DNA from 4 places in the Staphylococcus sp. TCBT05 genome. Region 1 is predicted to be linked to each of the others. Evidence: riboswitches for the same ligand, from Rfam matches in the RefSeq annotation. Region 1 holds a riboswitch; each other region holds the start of a gene.
The links. A riboswitch is a leader RNA that binds a small molecule or an ion and turns the genes downstream of it on or off. The one in region 1 is predicted to bind S-adenosylmethionine.
Positions count from the first base shown of each region.

Region 2: another riboswitch for S-adenosylmethionine. It lies ahead of ACY191_RS04835 (Na+/H+ antiporter NhaC family protein); the one in region 1 lies ahead of ACY191_RS03295 (MetQ/NlpA family ABC transporter substrate-binding protein).
Region 3: another riboswitch for S-adenosylmethionine. It lies ahead of metK (methionine adenosyltransferase); the one in region 1 lies ahead of ACY191_RS03295 (MetQ/NlpA family ABC transporter substrate-binding protein).
Region 4: another riboswitch for S-adenosylmethionine. It lies ahead of metX (homoserine O-acetyltransferase MetX); the one in region 1 lies ahead of ACY191_RS03295 (MetQ/NlpA family ABC transporter substrate-binding protein).

Region 1 covers NZ_JBUQDQ010000005.1:739,792-744,015, reverse strand. The annotation lists gene ACY191_RS03300 (BglG family transcription antiterminator) at 1-1,639, opposite strand, end outside; gene ACY191_RS03295 (MetQ/NlpA family ABC transporter substrate-binding protein) at 1,838-2,656, opposite strand; SAM riboswitch class I at 2,721-2,825, opposite strand; gene ACY191_RS03290 (CPBP family intramembrane glutamic endopeptidase) at 2,992-3,750, opposite strand; gene panE (2-dehydropantoate 2-reductase) at 3,918-4,224, shown strand, end outside.
Region 2 covers NZ_JBUQDQ010000005.1:1,085,947-1,090,170, forward strand. The annotation lists gene ACY191_RS04820 (amidohydrolase) at 1-680, shown strand, start outside; gene ACY191_RS04825 (SDR family oxidoreductase) at 764-1,645, shown strand; gene ACY191_RS04830 (flavin reductase family protein) at 1,711-2,322, shown strand; SAM riboswitch class I at 2,459-2,557, shown strand; gene ACY191_RS04835 (Na+/H+ antiporter NhaC family protein) at 2,661-3,965, shown strand; gene ACY191_RS04840 (SRPBCC family protein) at 4,210-4,224, shown strand, end outside.
Region 3 covers NZ_JBUQDQ010000038.1:59,688-63,911, reverse strand. The annotation lists gene ACY191_RS07455 (NERD domain-containing protein) at 85-993, opposite strand; gene metK (methionine adenosyltransferase) at 1,085-2,281, opposite strand; SAM riboswitch class I at 2,391-2,503, opposite strand; gene pckA (phosphoenolpyruvate carboxykinase (ATP)) at 2,669-4,224, shown strand, end outside.
Region 4 covers NZ_JBUQDQ010000005.1:334,667-338,890, forward strand. The annotation lists gene ACY191_RS01475 (AzlC family ABC transporter permease) at 454-1,149, shown strand; gene ACY191_RS01480 (AzlD domain-containing protein) at 1,146-1,475, shown strand; SAM riboswitch class I at 1,570-1,675, shown strand; gene metX (homoserine O-acetyltransferase MetX) at 1,738-2,706, shown strand; gene ACY191_RS01490 (DUF2232 domain-containing protein) at 3,044-3,970, shown strand; gene ACY191_RS01495 (DHH family phosphoesterase) at 3,985-4,224, shown strand, end outside.

The DNA of each region.
Region 1 (4,224 bases):
CTTTAGGGTTGCCATGAGGCATACTAATAGCATTTCCAATAAATGTAGAAGCAAATTTTTCTCTTTCTAATGCACTTGGTATATAACTTTCGGTAATTGCATGATTATTATTTAATATACTTTGTGCCTTATCGAAAACAACAGCCATATCAGTAACCTCATCATCGCCTCCTACCACATCTACTTGAACTGATGATAAATCTGCTTGATTAATTACGTTATTATTGATTTGGTTAATAATTACCTTCACTTTCTCAGCATCCTCATTTGAAAATAAAGGTGAAACTGTTACTTGAGAAAGTCGCTTTGGTAAATGATTACCTTCTATCTCATGCGTTGTAACTAATACATCGATGCCTTCAAAGTGATAATCATAAACTGAATCCAGCTGTACGGTATCTATCACTTCGATACGTTCGTCAAGCTTTAAAATTTTAGCTTCTAGTAAACTGGAAATACCTAAACCATAATAACAAGCTATCACTATTTTAATTTTTTCTTGTTCGTTTCTTTCAACTGATGATTGAAAATGTAATGCTAAAAAGGCAATTTCATCTTCTACTAAATGAATATCGGCATCAACTTCTAACTCTTTCACAATGTCATATAACGCATCAAAGATAAATGGATAGTTTTTTTTTATATCTTGAGTCAAAGGATTATTGATATATACATTTTTAATTATTCTGTGATATGTCCTACTAAAATGTGAAAATATATTGTCTCTCAATACACTATCTTGGGTAAAACCTACACCAATATTTTGCTCCATTTGAACAATGAGCCGTTCAATATAACTTTTGACGAATAATTGTTCAAATCCAAGATCATGTTGTTCAAAATAATCACTAATAAAGAAAGAAAAAAGTTTTGTTGTCTCTCTATTCAAATCATATCCTAGTCTATTATTAATTTCTGTAATACATTGATTAGCAATTTCAAATGACTTTGGTTTTATATCCCATGCTTTATAACTAATATTTTGTCTTTTATAAATAATGATTAAATGAATAATTAACTGTTTGAGCTGTATTTGTGTTGCTTGAATATGGTTATATATCAAGACACGCTTAATAATTTGTGTTATTTGTTCTAAATGCACTTTAGGAATATCGGCTAATATTATATCTTCAATCGATTTATTTTTAGATGTTAGTTGACTCAAGTGTAAAATAGCATTTCTAATATTCATCTCATTTCCTTTAATACATACACCTTTATTTCTAACACTTTCAACTAGAACATCAAATGACTGACACCAATTAGCAAATCTTTGTAAATAATCTAAAAATTCATTTTTAGTTATCTTTAGGTCAGCAATCAGACGTTCCGTCGTCGTAGGATCGTGTTGCATTAACAACCGATAACCTAAATTCATTAATATTTCACTATCCTTATTGGCATAGTCATTGATATAATGTTCAATCGTTTCAATACGATACTGCTCTAAATTCAATCTAAAGCCACGACCCTTTACACTAGTGATTACTGGATCGCTAAACAATGTATTGATATACTTTATATCCGATCGCACAGTTCTATTAGAGACACTTAATATAGCTGCAATATCATCTGCACTTTTGTAATTTTCAGATTCCTGTATAAACAGACGCATGATCTTAATATGTCGTTCTATCATATATACACCTCATTTCATCAAGGCTTTTGTTTATATTTTAGTTAATATCAGCAATTATATTGTAGGTCTATTTGACATTAAGAGCAAGTTACAATAAAACATTATTTTATATAATAAAAAAGCACTACTTATAATTTTTACAAGTAGTACCTTTTTACAATACGCATATACTCAAATCAAAATATGTTTTTTAAATAGTTATTTTTCATAAGGTATGACATCTTGTCCATATTTCTTTTTAATAAATGACTTCATATCTTTGGATTGTAATACCTTTAATAATTCTTGATACTTTTTATCACCTTTATGCCCTTTTTGAACTGCTATTATATTTGCAAAAGGTGATGATTTCCCTTCAACTGCAATCGCATCTTTATGTGGTGTCAGTCCATTATCAATTGCATAATTCGAATTCATAATAACCGCTGCGCCTTCTTTACTCTTGTATGTCTTAGGCAAAAATTCAGCACCTTGTTTATTATTAAACTTAAGTTGTTTTTTATTCTCAACTATATCATCAAACTTAGCATCCTCGATTTTGACACCTTTTTTAATTTTAATTAATCCTTTATCAACAAAGAATGATAAGAATCGACCTTCTTCTGCAGGATTATTCGATACATAAATTGTAGATCCTTTTGGAATATCTTTAATATTTTTATACTTTTGACTATAAACACCCATTGGCGTTGTGAATACCTTACCCACTTCTTCTATATTATAATTATGATCTTTTCTTTCTGCTTTAAGATAAGGTACATGTTGGAAAAAGTTTGCATCTACATCACCTTTATCTAATAATTTATTCGGTACTTTATAATCATTTACTGTTTTTATTTTTAAATCGTAGCCCTTTTTTGCCATTGCTTTTTTTGCGTGTTCTAATACCTCTCCGTGCGGTGCAGGTGATGCGGCGATAGTTATTTTTTTATTTGCTGCATCACTATTTGATTTGCCACAAGCAGCTAAAACACCAATTAAACTCAATAACAGAATTGCATATGTAAATTTTTTCATGTCATCTCTCCTTATTATTAATATAAAAAATGCCTTCTCTAAATAAAGAGAAGGCATTCTGCTTCTCTCATCTTCGAAAGTTAAATACTTTCTGTGAATTAGCACCATTTCGTATTACGACGGTTGCTGGGTTTCATCGGGCACATCCCTCCACCACTCTTGATAAGAGTTATAAATATGTATTTGAATTTATTTAATCCTAGCATTTTGGTCATGTTTAGTCAATCTAATTTTTAGAATTTTCTGTATGCTTCAATTTCATATGCTTTATATTAACTTTTTGTTCCATGTGAAACAGCTTAATCCTATAGCTTTATAGCATGTTTCTATACTGTTCATCCCATAAATACCATAGCACAATATGCAATTAAATTATTTAACGCATGTAACGCTATCGCAACAGACAACTTTCGACCTGACTTTAAATAAACATACGCGAGACCGATAGCAATAATTAAATACATCACAATTTCTAAAGGTGATTTCGCTTCTGTGACATGTAGTGAAGCAAAGATGATAACTGAAATGATAGACATCAACGTAAAGCTGAATTTCTTACCAAGTTCACCAATTAACAAATGCCTAAATAAAAATTCTTCATTAATTGGCGCAATAATCACAATAGAAAAAAATGCTAAAAACGTTGAAAATGGCGTAGCAAACATTTGCTCAATTAATTTATCATTTTCTGTTTCGTCAAATTTCCAAGACTCCGGAGCAAATAAATCTACCAATTCAGGATAAATTGCCTTTAGAATGAATAACACAATAAACGTGAGTATAATTAATTTCCAATACCGTTTCATATGTTTAATGCCTTGTGTCAAACGGTCCTTAAAGGATCGTCTATAAAATAGTATCCATGTCCCAAATAAAATAATGAAGGCAATCAAATCTACAATTAACTGTATCATATTCAACATGTGATCATTCATTTGAAAAGCCTTATTTTCAGTTCCTAAATATAAAATAAATACAAAAATCGAACAAATTAAGGACAATGCAAATGTACTAACTAAATAGATAACCGGTAAAATAAAATCTAGCCATTTAATATCTTTCCATTTATATGTATATTTTCCTGATATTTTCATTGTATCCCCCCTTTCACATTTTAAAATAACATAAAAATTAAATTGTATATATAGTTTTTCAAAATGCTTATCGCTTATAGTTATTGATTTATATGCGTAATTTATGGATGATTGTGGTATACAGTTATTACATCCATAATACATATTTATAGGGGAGTTGTGTTTATATGCGAATTCTAGTCCTAGGTGCTGGTGGTATTGGCGGATATTTTGGTGGCCGTTTAGCTGAAAGTGGTCAGGATGTCACTTTTTTAGTTCGTCCAAAACGAAAGTCATACCTAGAAAGAAATGGTTTAGCTATCCATAGTGAAAATGGTGATTTCAACTTCAATCCTAAATTAATTACTCGGGATGATCGTGCCGAAGCTTTCGACGTTGTACTACTCTCATCAAAGTCATATCACTTGGAACACGCTATCGAAGATTTACAACCATTTATACATCATAATACAGTCATTATTCCTCTACTTAATG
Region 2 (4,224 bases), 350 kb from region 1:
TAGGTTATCATAACTATCCTACATTAGATATTGGCGAGTTTGCAGTGAAATCTGGTGTCATCACATCATCAGTGGATCGTTTTGAATATAAGATAAAGGGAACAGGTGCGCATGCCGCAAAGCCTGAACAAGGAAATGATCCAGTCATTGTATTAGGTCAATTGATAAACAGTGTGCAATCTATTGTCAGTCGTAATATGTCAGCATTTGATAATGCTGTCGTAACAATTGGTGAGGTTTCAAGCGGTAATACTTGGAATGTTATTGCTGATCATGCGTATGTACAAGGTACGGTAAGAAGCTTTGACGAAGATAAAAGAAATGAAATTGAACAACGATTAAAAGCAATTGGCGATGGATTAGCCAAAGCCTTTAATGTTGAAATAGAAACAATCTACCACCGTCTCCCTGGTGCTGTCGTTAATGATGAAAAATTGACAAATGACGCCATTACCGTTGCAAAAGAAGTAGGTTACAACGTAAGTATTATGGACGAACCGTTAACAATTGGCGAGGATTTTTCTGGATTCTCTCAACAATACCCAAGCGTATTTGTCTTTATTGGCTCAAACAGTGAATATGATTTACATCATCCGAAGTATGATCCGGATGAGCGTATTTTAGAAAAGGTACCAGATTATTTTGTTACTTTTGTACAAAAGCTATTAAATGAAGTTTAATTATAATTAGTGCTATTTTGTATTAATCAGAAACATATTGGGTATTGAATATATAAGTAAAATGTATTAAGGAGTGTTTACTTATGTCTGCTCAAGATCCTAGAAAGAAATTTTCAAACAAAGATTTTCCAAAGCAAGAACAACCTGTTCCTGGTCTACAACAACAATTAGATCCTCAACCAGATTGTGGAGAATCATCATATACAGGCCATCATAGATTAGAAGGTTATAAAATGTTAGTAACTGGTGGTGATTCTGCAATAGGTCGTGCTGCTGCAATTGCGTATGCAAAAGAAGGTGCGGATGTTGCAATTAATTACCTTCCTGATGAACAAGTCGATGCTGAAGAAGTGAAACAGGTAATTGAAGCTGCTGGCAGTAAAGCAGTGCTTATACCGGGTGATATTCGAAATGAACAATTTAACTATGACTTGGTTGCACAGGCACATCAAGAATTAGGTGGATTGGACAATGTGACGTTAGTCGCTGGTCATCAGCAATATCGAGAAAGTATCAAAGGCTTTGATACAGCTTCCTTTACAGAAACCTTTGAAACGAATGTTTATCCTATATTTTGGACAGTACAAAAGGCGATAGATTATTTAAAACCCGGAGCAACGATTACATTGACATCTTCTGTTCAAGGTTATAATCCAAGCCCAATATTGCATGATTATGCTGCAACCAAAGCGGCAATCATTTCATTGACCAAAAGTTTATCTGAAGAATTAGGTGAACAAGGTATACGTGTTAATTGTGTTGCCCCTGGTCCATTCTGGTCACCGTTACAAATCTCAGGAGGACAACCTCAATCGAAGATACCGACCTTTGGTCAAAAGTCAGTACTTGGACGTGCAGGTCAACCTGTTGAGTTGGCAGGTGTATATGTCCATCTCGCAGCTGAAGAATCTAGCTATACAACTGGTCAAGTGTATGGTGTTACAGGCGGAACCCAAATAGATTAAACAACAAAAAGTTAGAAAATCTGGAAGTTGATTTTCTAACTTTTTATTTATGAGGAGTAGAACAAATGAAAAAATTCGAAGCAGCAAAGTTAACAAAGCAACAAAACTATAAGTTATTGAGTGGTAGTGTTATCCCAAGACCCATTGCATTTGTAACATCACAAGATGAGAAAGGCATGCTCAATGCAGCCCCTTTTAGTTTCTTTAATGTGGTCAATAGTGCGCCACCGATGATTATGCTATCAACAACTCGAACTGCAGGCAAAAGGAAGGATACTTCTTTAAATATCGAAGCAACTGAAGCATTTGTTGTGCATATAACAGATGAAGATACTGTAGAACAAATTAATCGTACAGCAGCTCCAATTGCAAGGTCATTGAATGAATTAGAACGAACAGACTTAACATGCGTTGATTCTGATGTCGTATCTGTACCTGGGATTGAACAAGCTAAGATACGCTTAGAGTGTAAATTAGATAGAATTATTCCCTTAGGTGATAAACAAGAGGGATCTGATTTAATTATTGGAGAAGTAGTGATGTTTCATATTGATGATACAGTTTATATAGAACCGCATAAGATTGATTCTAAAGCATTAGGAGCTGTGAGTCGTTTAGCTGGAAATAATTATGCGAATCTTGGACAATCATTCATCATTGAACGTCCAACAGAATAGTAATGCACATGTTACATCATCAAACTCTGTACTCGTTTATTAAAGGAATAAGTTTGACAAAGTTCAGATTAAATATTAATATTTAGCAGTATTTGACGTTAACATTCAAGAATTCTTGTAGTAAAAAAATAAAACATACTTATCAAGAGAAGTGGAGGGACTGGCCCTATGATACTTCGGCAACATGTAAAAGCGTGTGCCAAATCCAGTAGCAACTATTGCTAGAAGATAAGGAGCTTAAATTAACTCTTTTCTTCAAATGAATGAAAAGAGTTTTTAATTTTTATAAGATATTAAACCGTTAAATCATAATTGATATCAAAGGAAGTAGGTTGAATATGAAAGAGCAGTATAAAGGCAATGCATGGGCATTGATTCCTTTAATCGTCTTTGTGGCGATGTTTCTAGGTGTTGGTATAGCAACGGGTGATTTTACGACAATGCCATTAAACGTTGCAATTATTGTGGCCTCTATCATTGGCTTGTTATTAAATAGAAAAGAATCGTTTCAACAGAAAGTTGAAATATTCACAAAAGGTGCAGGACACTCTAACATTGTGTTAATGATGTTGATTTTCCTATTGGCTGGTGCCTTTTCACAAACAACGGAAGATATGGGTGGTGTAAAATCCACTGTTAATTTAGGTTTATCAATTATTCCAGAAAATTTAATCATAGTAGGCTTATTTATTATTTGTATGTTTGTGTCTGTTTCTATGGGGACATCTGTAGGAACAGTTGCTGCAATCGCACCTGTAGGCTTCGGATTGAGTCAAGCAACAGATGTATCAGCTGCGATTACAATGGCTACAGTTGTAGGTGGTGCGATGTTTGGTGATAATCTATCGATGATTTCTGATACGACAATTGCCGCAGTACGCACACAAAAGACAAAAATGAGTGACAAATTTAAAGTAAATATAAAAATAGTACTTCCTGGGGCAATACTGACTATTATTGCACTATGGTTTTTAACAAATGGTGCACATATCGATGCGACTAAAAATTATGATTATAATATAATTAAAGTTATACCATATTTATTGGTACTTATACTGGCATTAGTAGGAATTAATGTAATCATTGTCTTAATTGGTGGTACTTTACTATCTGCGATTATAGGATTGGTTGATCATTCATTTGGCTGGAAAGGGCTATTAAGTTCAATATCAAAAGGTATTGTCGGCATGGAAGATATTGCAATTATTGCATTGTTAATTGGTGGTTTAGTTGCGTTGATTCAACATAATGGAGGCATTACGTGGTTATTAAATTTTGTGCGTAATAGAGTTAAATCGAAACGTGGAGCAGAACTGGGTATTGCCGGATTGGTAAGTGCTGCAGATATTGCTACTGCGAATAATACGATTTCTATACTTATGGCCGGTCCGTTAGCTAAAGACATCGCTGATGAATACGATGTCGATCCTCGAAAGTCGGCAAGTATTTTAGATATGTTTGCTAGTTGTTTCCAAGGGCTTTTACCATATAGTCCACAAGTTATAGCAGCTGCTGGTGTTGCATCCATATCACCATTTGATTTAGTTCCATACGCTATTTATCCTGCGTTATTAGGTGTCTGTGGTTTAGTAGCAATTTTCTTTAGATTACCGAGATTAGATAAGAAAAAGCGTAAAGCATAGCTAGATTGTTAGATTCACATGCTAATGTTTAATTGTATATTTTAAATTAATGTATAATAAACAATAACGTTATTTACTAACTTTAAATTCTGTAAATAGATGTAATGAAAATAAAAATACTAAGTAAGTGTAATAAATATTTAGATTTATATTTGTTTAACTTAATCGAAATAAAAGGATTATTGTTTAGAACTTACCTAGAATGAGTTAAAATATACTTAAGAGTGAAAGTAGGTGAACAATCGTGGCAAGATATAAT
Region 3 (4,224 bases), on a different contig from region 1:
TCTCTTTTATTTGAGAATGGATGATTTAAGTCCCAACCACTCTATTCATTTCAGAAAATTGATTACGTTACTTTAGCAAAGATATTAATTAAAAGATTCAATTTCATCCATAATGCGTTGTAAATCTTCGACAGTGTATTGAATTCGACCATGGAAGACAAACTTATTAAAGAATTCATCCAATTGTTCTGGACCAACAAGCACTTTAGAATTTGAACTTTGTGCATAGTTTGTGATTGTAACAGCACCTTCATTCTTCGGATTAAAGTACAAGATAGTCGTCGGTGTGAATTTCAAGTTCAATTCTGTTTGAATATCGCCTGCTAACTTTTCAATATCATTAATATGCTCAGTATAATTTACAAAATTCAATGATTTCTTATCATCATTTTGATCTAATACTAATGTTTGAGCCTTTTGCTTATCAAGATCTAATGTATCGAAGACTTGCTCAATCATTGGTTGATCTTTGAATTGATTTGCACTGATGCCATTATAGACATGACCTTTTAACAATTGGGAATCGATTATATATAACCCTGTACGTGTTAATACTAAATGACTGATATGTTGCACATCACTAAATTCATTTCGTGGTAAAAAGATATTGGCCATAATATGCATATCTTCAGGTCTAATTCGCTTTTCATTTACTAAGCGTTCCCGAATACCAATCAATCTCATATCTGTTACATACTCACTATGATTTTTTGAGAAAAGTTTCAGTGCATCAATTTCTCTATCTTTAGTATTGACTGTCGCATCATATTCTTCTTTTTGTTTTGTAACAGTCTTTTTATTTTCGATTCTTTCTTTTTCTAATTCTTCTTCGTGTGCTTCTTTTAACTTTTGTTCTTTAGATTGATATTGTTCTTCAATCTTTTTCTGTGCTTTCTTCTTACTGTTTAAAGCAGCAATAAATAAAATCAAACAAATAATTGCTACGATAATTGCCACGATTAAACCAATTTCTAAAGGTCCCAATGAGTTCATAACAATAACGCTCCTTTATGTGATCAGTAACTTTATTATAATGGAAATCATCTGTTTATTCGAGTGTAAACTATACACTTAAGGCAATTTATTATGCTTGTACAGAATCTTTCAATAAGTTGACTTTATCAAGTTTCTCCCATGGTAACAACACATCCGTACGACCAAAATGACCATATGCTGCAGTTTGTTTATAAATAGGATGTTTTAAATCTAACATTTTTATAATTCCTGCCGGTCTTAAATCAAAGTGAGTTCTAACCGCTTCAACTAACACACTTTCATTCACTTTTCCTGTACCAAATGTATCGATTGATATAGAAACTGGCTCTGCAACACCAATTGCGTAAGCAAGTTGCACTTCACATTTATCAGCTAATCCTGCTGCAACAATGTTCTTAGCTACATAACGTGCTGCATATGCTGCTGAACGGTCAACTTTTGTAGGATCCTTACCACTAAAGCATCCACCACCATGGCGTGCATATCCGCCATACGTATCTACAATAATCTTACGACCTGTTAAGCCCGCATCTCCTTGAGGTCCACCAATTACAAATCGACCAGTAGGATTGATGTAGAATTTTGTTTGTTCATCTAGTAAATCTTTTTGAACTGTTGGATAAATAACATGCTCTTTAATATCATTTTGAATTTGTTCTAATTCAATATCTTCAGCATGTTGCGTAGAAACTACAATTGTGTCAATACGGCTTGGTTTATCATGTTCATCATATTCAACAGTTACTTGCACTTTACCATCTGGGCGAAGATAGTCTAATATGCCATCCTTCCTTACGTCTGATAAACGTTTAGATAATTGATGAGATAAGAAAATTGGCAATGGCATATAAGTATCTGTTTCATTTGTTGCATAGCCAAACATTAAGCCTTGGTCTCCGGCACCTGTCGCCTCTATTTCCGCCTCAGATAAATCATCGCGATATTCTAATGCGGTATCCACACCTTGAGCGATGTCAGGTGATTGTTCGTCTATCGCTGTTAATACTGCCATTGTTTGACTATCATAACCAAATTTAGCACGCGTATAGCCAATCTCTTTAATTGTCTCTCTTACTACCTTAGGAATATCAACATAAGTAGTTGTTGATATTTCACCTGAAATTAACGCCATACCAGTCGTAACTGTCGTTTCACAAGCTACACGTGCATTTGGGTCATCCTTTAATATTTCATCTAAAATCGCATCTGAAACTTGGTCGGCAATTTTATCTGGATGTCCTTCTGTTACAGATTCTGATGTGAATAATCTTCTATTGTAAGTCATAATTTGCTCCTTTAGTTTTAAATTACGAATATTCTCTATACTGTGAGCTCATTAAAAAAGGGCCTTTTCACTATATTAAATAGAGAGAAGGCCCTAATACGTCCATTCGCTCTTATCGTTCAGACGGTATTTGTCTGCAAACGGTTTGGCACCTTTCTTCGTATTAAGAAGAGGTTGCTGGGCTTCATTGGGTCCATGTCCCTCCGCCTCTCAGGATAAGAGAATCCGTTAATCACTATAGTACCGAAGTTAAGTAATAATGTCAATTTAACATTTATTAATATAAATTTTAAATTCCCTTTAAAATGATGTGTACTAATAAATCATATGTGTTATACTTTTTAATTGTAAAGGCTTACAATACAAATAACTTTGGAGGGATTGAGTATGGCTGTAGATACATACACATACACTAATAAAATCGAAAACATTTTGGGCAAAACGTCATCATTATTCCAACTTTCTACAACACAATTGTATAACAAGATTTTAAATAATGGTGAGGGTGAATTAACAGAACTTGGAGCAATTAATGCAAAGACTGGTAAATATACTGGACGTTCACCTAAAGACAAATTCATCGTGACAGAACCATCTTATAGAGATTCTATCGATTGGGGTAATATCAACCAACCTATCGAAGAGGAAACATTTTTAAAATTATATGACAAAGTTCTTGAATACCTAGATCAAAAGGACGAACTTTATGTCTTTAATGGTTATGCAGGTAGTGACGAAGAATCACAGTTAAAGTTAACAGTAATCAATGAACTTGCTTGGCATAATTTATTCGCCCAAAACATGTTTATACGTCCAAAATCTAAAGAAGAAGCACAAGAAATTAAAGCTAATTTCACAATCGTGTCAGCGCCACATTTTAAAGCTAATCCAGAAGTAGATGGTACAAATTCTGAAACATTTATCATTACTTCATTTAAACACAAAGTTATTTTAATCGGTGGTACTGAATATGCAGGTGAAATGAAAAAAGGTATTTTCTCTGTAATGAATTACCTGTTGCCGAAAGATAATATTATGAGTATGCATTGCTCTGCTAACGTCGGCGAAAAAGGCGATGTTGCACTATTCTTCGGTCTTTCAGGAACAGGTAAAACAACGTTATCCGCAGATCCTACACGTAAATTAATTGGTGATGATGAGCACGGATGGAATGACAACGGGATCTTCAATATTGAAGGTGGTTGTTATGCAAAAGCAATTAACCTTTCATATAAAAAGGAACCACAAATTTACGACGCTATCCAGTATGGAACAATTTTAGAAAACGTTGTCGTTGATGAAGACGGTGATGTAGATTTCGATGATAATAAATACACAGAGAATACACGTGCTGCATACCCTATCAATCATATTGATAACATTGTAACACCATCAAAAGCTGCACATCCTAATACAATTATATTCTTAACTGCAGATGCATTTGGTGTATTACCTCCAATTTCCAAATTATCTAAAGATCAAGCAATGTATCATTTCTTAAGTGGGTTCACTGCTAAATTAGCAGGTACTGAACGTGGCGTTACAGAACCTGAACCATCATTCTCAACATGCTTCGGCTCACCTTTCTTGCCATTAAATGCAAAGGTATATGCAGATTTACTCGGAGACCTAATCGATAAACATGATGTTGATGTCTATCTCGTAAACACTGGTTGGACTGGTGGTAAATATGGTGTTGGTAGAAGAATCAGCTTAAACTACACTAGACAAATGGTAAACCAAGCCATTACAGGTAAACTTAAAGATGCTGAATACATTAAAGATGATATGTTCGGATTAAATATTCCAATTCATGTCGAAGATGTACCTCAAACATTATTAAACCCAATTAACGCTTGGAGCAAATCAGATGAATACAAAGCGCAAGCTCAAGATTTAATCGACCGCTTCAAACGTAATTTTGAAAAGTTTGGTGAAGAAGT
Region 4 (4,224 bases), 410 kb from region 1:
TGAAAAGGCAATTTCTTTTGAGATTGCCTTTTTATTTATCATGATTTATACAAATTGCGTTTTTTCAGTATGGTGATTTAGCAATAAGACATATCTACCTAACTATTAATTAGGTGAACCATATTAATACAAAATATTGAACAAATTTTTAGTCTAGTTAATTTTTAAAATACAGGAAGCAAGTAACTATCAAATTATCATAAGAGGGTAGGGGAGGTGTAACGATATAAAAAAGGTTAAAAATCAAATTAATAGTAGCGTTGTTAAACCTTTTTCTGCCAGGTGGTCTAAATTAATCTGAGTCTATAAAATAATTTAAAATTGCTGTAATAGCAACGTTTTTAGACTGTAGTTTGTCTTACGTAACACATACCGAAGTCTAAAAGATATGGTTGTTTTTAAATGTTTGTAATAGAATGTGAATATCAAAATACATCAACAAGGGGTGAGATGATGAAAGAACATATCACATTTAAACAAGGCGTTAAAGAATGTATCCCCACTTTGTTAGGCTATGCTGGTGTTGGATTATCATTTGGAATTGTCGCTGTAGCCTCTGGCTTTAGTATTCTTGAAATTATATTATTGTGCTTAGTGATTTACGCTGGTGCTGCTCAATTTATAATTTGTACATTAGTCATCTCAGGGACACCCATAACGGCTATTGTGCTTACAGCATTCATAGTTAACTCGAGAATGTTTTTATTAAGCATGACATTAGCCCCGAATTATAAAGATTATGGATTGTTAAATCGGTTAGGGCTTTCTTCGCTTATAACTGATGAGACATTTGGTGTAGCTATCACGCCACATTTAAAAGGTGAGAAGATAAATGATCGTTGGCTACACGGTTTAAATATTACAGCGTATTTATTTTGGACAGTGTCATCTGTTGCAGGTGCTATATTTGGCAAATACATACAACATCCGGATGCTTTAGGATTAGATTTTGCAATCACAGCAATGTTTATCTTTCTAGCGGTTTCTCAATTTGAAGCGGTAAAGCGCTCGCATATTAGAATTTACTTTGTCTTAATTATCTGTGTTGTGGCTATGATGTTATTGTTCAGTTTATTTATGCCGTCATACTTGGCGATTATTTTAGCTTCAGTTGTTGCGGCAATGCTTGGGGTGGTGATGGATAAATGACGATTTCTCTACATATGCTTATTATCATTTTGTTGTGTGGGTTAGTTACATGGTTAACAAGGGTTATCCCTTTTATATTAATCACGAAAATACAGTTGTCTGAAAAGGTCGTCAAATGGCTCTCATTTATTCCAATTACACTATTCACGGCATTAATTATAGATGGCGTTATAGAGCAACATGACAATGGACTTGGCTACACATTAAATTTCCCGTTTATTATAACGATGGTACCTACAATCTTAATTGCAGTTATCACACGTAGTCTAACCTTTACAATTATTGGAGGCATTTTAATAATGGCACTCTTAAGATGGCTATTTTAAATAATTCATTGATGTAAGAGTTAATATCCGTTAGAATGACAATAATTAGAAAATTATGACATCTTTTATATGAGATGCATATAAATAAAATAAAATCTTATTTCGAGAAGCAGAGGGACTTGGCCCGTTGAAGCTTCAGCAACCGGCTATATAAGATGTAGTACGGTGCTAATACCAACGAGATACTCGAATGATAAGTATAGTTAAACTTCTTACTTATTTTTAGAGTGAGAAGTTTTTTTATTTAAGTAGGAGGTAAAAAATGACAAATTATACGGTTGATACATTAGAATTGGGACCATTTACGACTGAATCTGGTGAAACGATAGCAAATTTGAAGTTACGCTATGAGCATGTGGGTTTTCAAGGGCAACCGCTTGTAGTAGTTTGCCATGCATTAACAGGCAATCATCTGACATATGGTACGAATGAAGATCCTGGATGGTGGCGTGAAATTATTGATGGTGGATACATGCCAATTCATGATTATCAGTTCTTAACATTTAATGTTATTGGTAGTCCATATGGTTCAAGTTCTGCACTCAATGATGTAGATTTTCCTAAACAATTAACGTTGAGAGATATTGTCAAAGCTATTGAACTAGGTATCGAAACACTAGGGTATCGAAAGATTAATATATTAATCGGTGGCTCTTTAGGTGGCATGCAGGCGATGGAACTTTTGTATAACCGTAAATTTGAAGTAGAGAAAGCAGTAATCCTAGCTGCTACTGATCGAACGTCATCTTATAGTCGTGCATTCAATGAAATCGCAAGACAGGCTATTCTGCTTGATAACAAAGAAGGAATGAGTATCGCAAGACAGTTAGGATTCTTAACCTATCGTTCATCAAAAAGTTATGACAAACGTTTCACACCTGATCAAGTAGTTGCGTATCAGAAACACCAAGGCGATAAATTTAAACAACATTTCGCGTCTGAGTGTTACTTAACACTGCTCGACGTCTTAGATAGCCATGATTTAGATAGAGGAAGAGATGACGTGGATGCTGTGTTTGGCTCACTTGATACAAAGGTCATGACAATGGGTTTCACCGATGATTTACTCTACCCAGACGATTTAGTTAAGGCAGTAGGAGAACGCTTTAAATACCATAAACATTTCTTTGTTCCTGATAATGTTGGGCACGATGGTTTCTTGCTTAATTTTAATGATTGGGCACCTAATTTATATCATTTCTTAAACTTATCTAAATTTAAACGTAAATAATATTGAGGTTATTGAATATTTATTGAAATATGGGCAGTGCATAATGACATCTGACTCGTTGTGAGTTGTTATTAGGCATTGCCCTTTTTGATTTTAAAAAAGTTGAAATAATAGATTCGAGAAGTATGGAATTTAGAAGGCAAAAGCAATGATGGAATAGTCATTAATCCATGTAATCAGTAATCTAGTTTGATAGAGACGATTTCTGAATTTGCAGTAAATCAAAGGGGATGTTAAACGATGTTATCAGATCATTAATTCTTCTATATAAAATGGGTCGGTAAAATTGTGTAAAAGATTTAAATTGGTTAAAATGGTAGTTATAGTCAAAAATAGTATAGGAGTGGCGAACTTGTTTTCAAAAATATATCCTAAAGCAACTATTCTTAGCATAATTGCTTTCATAGTAGTAGCTTTAGCTTTACATATATTACCACCGCTAGGACTGGTACTCGCATTATTTGCTACGATACCAGGTATCATCTTATGGCACAAATCAAACGAGTCGTTTGGCTTAGCAGCGGTTATATCGGTTGTCTTAACAACATTATTAGGTAATATATTTGTGCTAAGTATATTGGTCCTCATTATTTTCTTGAGCTTTATCGTAGGCCAATTGTTAAAAGAACGTACGTCAAAAGAACGTATTTTATATGTTACAACTACATTTATGAGTATCGTTTCACTTATCGCGATTATGTTATTACAGACTTTTGATAAATTACCAAAAGCCTCTGCAATCATCAATCCAGTGAAACAACAAATGCATCAACTTATAACAGAGTCGGCAGTCTCCGGAGATTCTAAAATGATTCTTGAAGAAGGTTTCCGCCAATTTGCAGTACAATTACCGAGTTATATTGTGATTGCAGTTTTTCTACTTATATTGATTAATCTTATTATTACATTTCCAATCTTACGTAAATTCAAAGTTGCTACACCAATATTCAAACCATTATATGCATGGCAGATGAAACGCTCGATATTAGTCATCTATATTATTGTGCTGTTTTGTGTTATGTTTGCTACCCAATCGGGTACTTTTCAAAGTGTCGTATTAAACTTTGAAATTGTGTTATCATTATGTATGTATATTCAAGGGTTGAGTGTTATTCACTTTTTTGGAAAAGCAAAATCAATGCCGCTTGCACTTACGATTATTTTAATGGTGATTGGGACAATATTAACGCCATTTACACATATCGTGGGACTCATTGGATTGGTAGATTTATGCTTTAACCTGAAAAGCATCATTAAAAAATGATTTGGGGTGGAAAAATGAACCGTCAATCCACTAAAAAAGCGTTGATTTTACCATTTATTATTTTGGCACTCACAGCAATCGCACTCGTTGTTGTTTGGTTTATCTTTAACCAATTAGTCGCAGGAATTGCGACCGTTGTTTTAGTGTTTGTCATCATAGCGACAGCCTGGATGGTAAGACAAGCTTTTCGGAAATTAGACTATTACGTCAATAATCTCAGTGGACATATTTCTGCAGGTAACAATATTGCTATT